DNA from 3 places in the Arthrobacter sp. NPDC093125 genome. Region 1 is predicted to be linked to each of the others. Evidence: riboswitches for the same ligand, from Rfam matches in the RefSeq annotation. Region 1 holds a riboswitch; each other region holds the start of a gene.
What was found. A riboswitch is a leader RNA that binds a small molecule or an ion and turns the genes downstream of it on or off. The one in region 1 is predicted to bind cyclic di-AMP.
Positions count from the first base shown of each region.

Region 1 (2,255 bases):
TCCAGCCACCGTGGACGGCCTGGCCGTTGCCGACGTAAACAGCGATGTGGGCCAGGCCCATGCCGCCGTTCTGGTAGTAGGCGAGGTCGCCCGGCTTGGCCTCAGCAGCGCTGACGGTGCGGCCGAGGGAGAGGTAGCCTGCCGGCCAGCCGTGGTAGTTGATGCCGACGGCGGCCAGGGAGTTGGTGGCCAGTCGGGTGCAGTCCTGCGCAACGCCAAGCTGGGCGTAGGCAGCAGCTGCGATCGAAGCACCCATGCCGCTGCTGGCAGCCGGCTTGGCCGGAGCAGCCTCGGTGGTTACAGCGGTCTTCACGGAGGCGGTCTGAACTGCGGGGGCAGCTTCGACCGGGGCCGCGGCCTCTTCAACAGGGGCGGCTTCCTGAACCTTGACGACGGGCTTGGGCGCCTCGACGACGGGGGCAGCCTCGGTGGTTACAGCAGGCTTCTCGTAGGAGATGGCGATGCTGGATGCAGCGGAGATCGGAGCCGAAGCAAGCGACTGCACTTCGAGGGTGGACGCGGAAGCGGAGTCACGCTGAACGTTGGTCTCCGCAGCGTTGGCGGCAATGCCGCTGGTCAGAACGAGTCCGGAAGCAGCAGCGATAACTGCAGCCTGGCGGCCTACACCACCGGCGTTGTCGCCGACAGCTTTGGCAATGACGGTCAGCGAGTTGGTCTTAGTAACCTCGGCGCGGTGGCGTGCACTGGTCGCACGTGTAGTCATGATTTCTCTCTTTCGTGGTCCGCTGCCCGCTGTAGCAGGCCGCGGTTTAGCGACGCGCCGGCATCTTGGGGGTACGCCGGATCGTCTCGAATGGGGTTCTTAGCGAAGGGTGTAATACGAAGCCGTGCCCGTGGCGGACACTGCGTGCAGGAGGGTGCCCTGCGAGGGGTTCAGCGCGCTGATCATCATGCCGTTACCTACGTAGATGCCAACGTGGGCACCGCCGTTCTGCATGACCAGGTCGCCGGGAGCGGGAGCCGAAGTGGGCTTCATGGCGTTCCACGCGTTGACGCGGGGAATGCTGATGCCTGCCTGCGCGTAGACCCACTGCGTGAATCCAGAGCAGTCCCAGCCGCTGGGAGTGGTGCCGCCCCATACGTAGGGGTTGCCGATGCCGGTGTAGGCAATGCCAGCGAGACCCGAAGTCGCGCCCGATCCTGCTGCGTCAACCGTTGCGGCCTTGGCCGTGACGGTTTCGGTAGCGGCATCTGCAGTTGCAGCGGCGGCGGTGTCGTCGCTGGACTGCACTGCGACGGTTTCGATGACCGGAGCTGCCTCGGTGGTGACGGCAGGGCGTTCGAACGAGACCGTTGCGGTGGGCGCGGCTGTCACAGCAAGCTGCGCAGCCTGGGATCCGGATTCAGCGGAGGCGGAAATACCAACATTGGCGTCGGCTGCATTGGCCGGCATGCCGACGCTCAGGACAAGACCTGAAGCGGCTGCGACGACTGCTGCCTGGCGACCTACTGTTCCTGCATTGGCGCTTACTGCCTTGGACACGGCGCCGAGCGGGTTCTTGCGAACCGTTTGCGCACGGTGGCGCGCAGAATTGTGGCGTGAAGACACGAAAGGTAGCCTCTCCCAATGCCTACGAGGTGAGCTGTCGGATTCGGATGGGAGTCACCCGGCCGCGCTGCTTCCTGGGAAGCTTTGCGACTTAACCCCAAGGCCTTCTTGCGAAGACCAAAATTGGTTCCCCCGCCCCTGCCAGACGATGTAATGCGAACGGACCTTGAGCGGTGGCAGAGTTAGGCAATCCACTCAAAGGCGTCAACTTCGGAAAAGTTGACGCGGTTTAGACGGTACAGCAGTTCGGAGCGAATGTCACATTCAGATCACGGCGTGTCACGAGAATGTGAGAGTTCTCCATCGGCTTGCTCAGAGCCAGCCTTGGGGATCAACGACGTCTCCGTTGACCATCACCTCGAAGTGGAGGTGGCAGCCAGTGGAAGCGCCGGTGGTCCCGCTAAGTGCCACCGCTTCGCCCCGGCTGACCTTCTGGCCTACCCGGACGCTCGATGACGACAAATGGTTGTACGTGGTTTCCAGGCCGTTGCCGTGGTCGATGACCACCCTGTTGCCGCCTCCGTACGGGTGCCAGCCGGCAAAAGTGACCTTGCCGCTCGCGGCAGCAAACACCTGCGTTCCGCACTGGGCAGCGAAGTCCTGGCCGCGGTGGAATTCTCCCGCGCCTCCGGTGATCGGGCTCACGCGGTAGCCGAAGGGGGAAGACTTGACCATGGTCTCCAGC
Region 1 covers NZ_JBIVOQ010000006.1:214,652-216,906, forward strand. The annotation lists gene ACIP9X_RS13860 (NlpC/P60 family protein) at 1-724, opposite strand, end outside; gene ACIP9X_RS13865 (C40 family peptidase) at 824-1,504, opposite strand; cyclic di-AMP (ydaO/yuaA leader) riboswitch at 1,576-1,769, opposite strand; gene ACIP9X_RS13870 (M23 family metallopeptidase) at 1,883-2,255, opposite strand, start outside.

Region 2 (2,255 bases), on a different contig from region 1:
GCCGCAGGGTCATTTCCCTCAGCCTCTAAGGGCTCCGCCTAACCTCACCCCATTTCTGCACCACTTTCCCCTCTGCAGCGTGGTGCAGCGACGCCAAAGGGCCCCGGATCATGCCGATCCGGGGCCCTTCGGGAACTCAAAGTGGTGCAGAAATGCGGGCAGGCCTCGTGGACACCGCCAGTGGGCGGTTTAGTACCAGTTGTTGGCGTAGTGGAAGTTCAGTGCCTGGCAGGGAGAACCGTAGCGCTCCTCGATGTAGCCCAGTCCCCAGTTGATCTGGGTGCGGTAGTTGGTGCGGTAGTCGGCCCCGGAGCTCGCCATCTTCTCGGCGGGCAGGGACTGCACAATGCCGTAGGCGCCGCTGCTGGGGTTGGTGGCGGTGGTGCGCCATTCGGACTCTTTGGTCCAGAGCTTCATCAGGCACTGCATCTGGTCCGGGGCCCAGCCGTAGGACGACAGCTTGGCGGCGGCGTAGGCCTGGGCGCCGGCGGGGTCGTTGACAGCGACAGGAGCTGCGGGCTTGCGGGCCGGGGCAGCCTTGACGGGCGCGACCTTCGCGGGCACAACCTTCGCTGCCGGAGCAGCAGCCGGCTTCGGTGCGGGGGCGGCCTTCACGGCCGGCTTGGGAGCGGCCTTCGCCGGTGCAGCCTTGGCCGGTGCAGCCTTGGCCGGTGCGGCCTTCTGCGTGGCCTTGGGTGCAGGCTTGGTGACGGACTGCGGTGCAACCGAGGCCGCCGTCGGGGACGGCAAAGCGGAAATCAGCGTCTTGTCGAAGCTGAGCGTTTCAACGGCGTCGGCTGCGGCGGGAGCCGCCTCGGAGGTCGCCTGGGGAGCGGCCTGCTCGGCCGCCTGCCCGGCGGCGCCGACCCCGACGAGGACTGCGCAGGCGGTGGCCAGCACTGCCGTGCGGCGGCCGAATGACGGGAGGTTCGCGGTGAGCCGGCCCCAGGCGGACGTGGGGCGTGCGGACTCGGCGCGGTGGCGTGACATTTTGCGGCTGGACTGCTGGGAAGCGCTATCAGGGCGCGACTGTGCCTTGAATTCAGACATGGTTGATTGCCTCTCAACACCTGCGGAGTTAGCTGTCGGGTTCGGATGAGGTCATCCGGCCGCACGGAAAAAAATTCACGTGCCGGCTTCACCCCAAGGGCTGATGCGGAAAGCCCGGGACTCTGGTTCCCCCGCCTCTGCCTGGTCTAGCGGAATCCGGGAAGCGGCAGAGCTGGGCGTCAATCCGGACATGCGGCCCTAGTGGTTGCCGCACCATATCGACCGTACAGGAGGCTTTCGCTTAAGTCACATTTAGGTAACGGAGATCACGAGTGCGGCGCGTCGCCTTGTGCGATGATTTTCGCGGGCAGACACGCTGTGAACCGGGTGCGGCCGGGGCGTCATGTTACGTCCACAGAACCCCCATGGGCTTCGACAATCGACTGCACGATCGACAGCCCCAGCCCGCTGGTTCCCTCGGCTGACGCTGGCCCCAGTGGACCGGAACCGGCCGCACCCTCGCCGGACAGTAGGCGAACCGCGCGGGAGACGTCTGCGCGGGCGAAGCGCGCGAAAACCCGGTCTACGAACTCCGGGGGATGCCTCCGCCGTCGTCGGTAACAGTGACGGTTACGCTCCCATCGGCCGACCGTGACACTCCCGTGACCACGGTGGTCCCCGGGCCGGTGTGTTTGCGCGCGTTCGAGAGCAGGTTGACGAGAACCTGGTGCAGTTGTGACGCGTCGCCCCGAACCGTCACTGGTTGACCGGGGAGTTCGAGTCGCCGCGTGCGGTCGGTGGCCACGACCTTTTCGTCGCCACATAGCCCGCGCCGCGGACCGTGTGGATCATGGGCGGGTGGACCGCATCCACCTTCTTGCGGAGGTACAAGATGTAGAGCTCGACGATGTTGGCCTGGCCACCGAAGTCATAGTTCCACACACGGTCCAGGATCTGCGCTTTGCTCACCACGCGCTTGGGTTCTCCATGAGGTAACGCAGCAGCTCGAACTGAGTGGCCGTGAGCTGGAGCTCATCACCTGCACGGGCGACTTCACGGGTGTCCAGGTTCAGGACCAGGTCACCCACCACCAGTTCGGCCCTAGCAGTTCGACGCCGTCAAAACCGGGAAGCATCACGTCCAGCACCAGGACGTCCGGACGGAATTCCTTCGCGAGCTTGACCGCCTCCGGGCCATCCGCTGCCACTGCTACGGACCAGCCTGCCATCCGCAGCCCCATGCTCATGAGCTCCGAGAGGCTGGGC
Region 2 covers NZ_JBIVOQ010000001.1:73,441-75,695, reverse strand. The annotation lists gene ACIP9X_RS00350 (HAD-IA family hydrolase) at 1-29, shown strand, start outside; gene ACIP9X_RS00345 (hypothetical protein) at 190-1,050, opposite strand; cyclic di-AMP (ydaO/yuaA leader) riboswitch at 1,056-1,222, opposite strand; partial or broken gene ACIP9X_RS00340 (sensor histidine kinase) at 1,317-1,807, opposite strand; partial or broken gene ACIP9X_RS00335 (response regulator transcription factor) at 1,747-2,255, opposite strand, start outside.
Region 2: linked by a shared signal. The riboswitch ahead of ACIP9X_RS00345 (hypothetical protein) and the one ahead of ACIP9X_RS13865 (C40 family peptidase) in region 1 are both predicted to bind cyclic di-AMP.

Region 3 (2,255 bases), on a different contig from region 1:
GCCGCGGGGACCGCGAGAAGGACATCGGCTCCATTGAGTCCGGAACATACGGCTACTCCAGCCGGCACCTGATTCTGCGGACCATCCAAAACGACGTGGTCAAGGAATACCAGCAGGTCTTCAACCCTGAGGTTCAGCCGAACGGCAGCTATTTCTTCGAGTGCCAGATCCGCACCGTCTTTGCGCACGCGTGGAGTGAGATCGAACACGATATCCGCTTCAAGGCGGAGGACCCGCGCGCCTGGACGCCCCATTTCGACCGGCAGTTCACGGCCACGGCCGCCATGCTGGAAACGGTGGAGACCGCCTTCGCTGACCTGCACGAGCGCTATGAGGAGGTCCGCAGCTACTGGGACATGGACGGCGAGGGCGCGGCCCAGCTCACGCCCAACCGCATCCGTGACGTGTGGCGCGCACTGCTGCCGCACGTGGACCGGAAAGTGGACGATGACTGGGGATGGGCGGCTGAGCTCATGGCTGCCCACGGCCTCAACCAGACCGTGCAACTGGCCGGTCTGCTCAGCGCCAACCGGATCACCGAGGTCCGCAAGGCCCTGGACCACCGCTACTCCCCCGGTCCGGACCGGCTGCTGGATGACCTGCTGCTGTGGCAGTACGGCACGAGGCACATCGACCTCACCGCAGAAGCGCCCGACGTCGTTCCGCACCCGCGGCGCGACAGCCTCCTGCGGCGGCTGAAGCAGATCGAACGCTACCGGCAGACCAAGAAGTAGAGCCGGCCGCGGCGCGGCGGACTCCACCTCCCGACGCACCCCTACCCGGCGCAACCTGAGATCGCTCGCACAACACGCCCCTGTTACCCAAATGTGACTTTTGCTCCAGGCTCCCGTACGGTAGAAGACGTGCCTTCCTCACCGAGGAAGGCATTCCCGCGCTGATTGCCTAACTCTGCCGCAGCCTCGGGATCCGATCGCAGACCTTTCCGGCAGAGACGGGGAAACCAATTTTCGGCCCGCTCGAAGCGGGCCTTGGGGTGAAGCCGCGCAGATCCTGATTCCTCAGGCCGCGGCCGGGTGTCTCCCATCCGAATCCGACAGCTCACCTCGCAGGCATCGGGAGAGGCTCCTTCATGTCTTCACGCATTACCCCTGCCCGCCGCGCAGCGGCCGGCCGTTCAAACCCGTTCGCTTCCGCATCGCGCGCAGTCACGGCAAATGCCGGAGGACTGGGACGCAAGGCTGCCGTGGTCCTCGCGGCATCGGGGCTCGCCTTCACCGGGACCATGGCCGCGAATGCCGCCAACGCCCCGGCCCAGAAGGCCGCCGCCCCCGCCTCAGCTCCCGAGGCTGCCAGCCAGTCGCAGGCCCCGCTGAGCGCCAGCTCCAGCGTCAGCATCGCCTACGAGCGCCCGGCCGTGAAGTCCACGCCGGCCCCCGTTGTCAAGGCACCCGTCGTTGTGGAGAAGCCGGCTGCGCCTGCGGCTCCCAGGGTTGCTGCAGCGCCGAAGGCTGCTGCCGCCGCCCCCGCCGCTGCTCCGGCACCCGCGGCCGCGCCCGCGCCGAAGGTCACGGTCAAGTCCGCACCGGCACCGGCAAAGGCCCCCGCGCCCGCAGCCGCCGGCGGCATCAACGCCTCCATGGTCGCCGCGGCCTACGCCCAGGTCGGCATCAGCCAGGACTGCACCGCCATGGTGGAGAAGGCACTGGGCGCCTCGGGCATCCGTGTTGGCGACCTCGCCCCCATGCAGTTCATGAACTACGGCAAGGTCGTCTCCACGCCCCAGCCCGGCGACATGATTGTCCAGTCCGGCCACGTAGCCATCTTCGTCGGAAACGGCAAGGCGCTCAGCGGCGGCATGAACGGCGTGAACGAGACCATCGTTCACCCGCTGTCCTGGCTCACCGCAACCGGTCCGGTCACCTTTGTGCGGCCCGCAGCCTAACCGCGACTAAGCAAGACCGCGCACCTGAATAAGGTGCGCTCACAGAGCCGGCGTTGCGCTGCCTTGGGGGCAGCGGAGCGCCGGCTTTTTGCTGCCCTATGCACGTTTTGCCTTCCCTCGACGGCGGGGACAGCTTCCATATCCCGTCAAACTTCCGCCCTGCCTCCTTGTAGAAACCCTCCAAAATGGCGCCCCGATTTGGAAACTAGCGTCTGTTTGAGAGAGATCCGCACCTACAAGGCAAGGAACAAAATCAATGACGATTCAGGCAGACCCGCCCGTGACCCGCTACGAAATCCTCGAGACCGCCCGGCAACAGGTCCTCGAGGAGGGCGTGGGACTGAGCGAAAGC
Region 3 covers NZ_JBIVOQ010000001.1:561,367-563,621, forward strand. The annotation lists gene ACIP9X_RS02595 (GTP pyrophosphokinase family protein) at 1-734, shown strand, start outside; cyclic di-AMP (ydaO/yuaA leader) riboswitch at 891-1,087, shown strand; gene ACIP9X_RS02600 (hypothetical protein) at 1,091-1,903, shown strand; gene bioB (biotin synthase BioB) at 2,160-2,255, shown strand, end outside.
Region 3: linked by a shared signal. The riboswitch ahead of ACIP9X_RS02600 (hypothetical protein) and the one ahead of ACIP9X_RS13865 (C40 family peptidase) in region 1 are both predicted to bind cyclic di-AMP.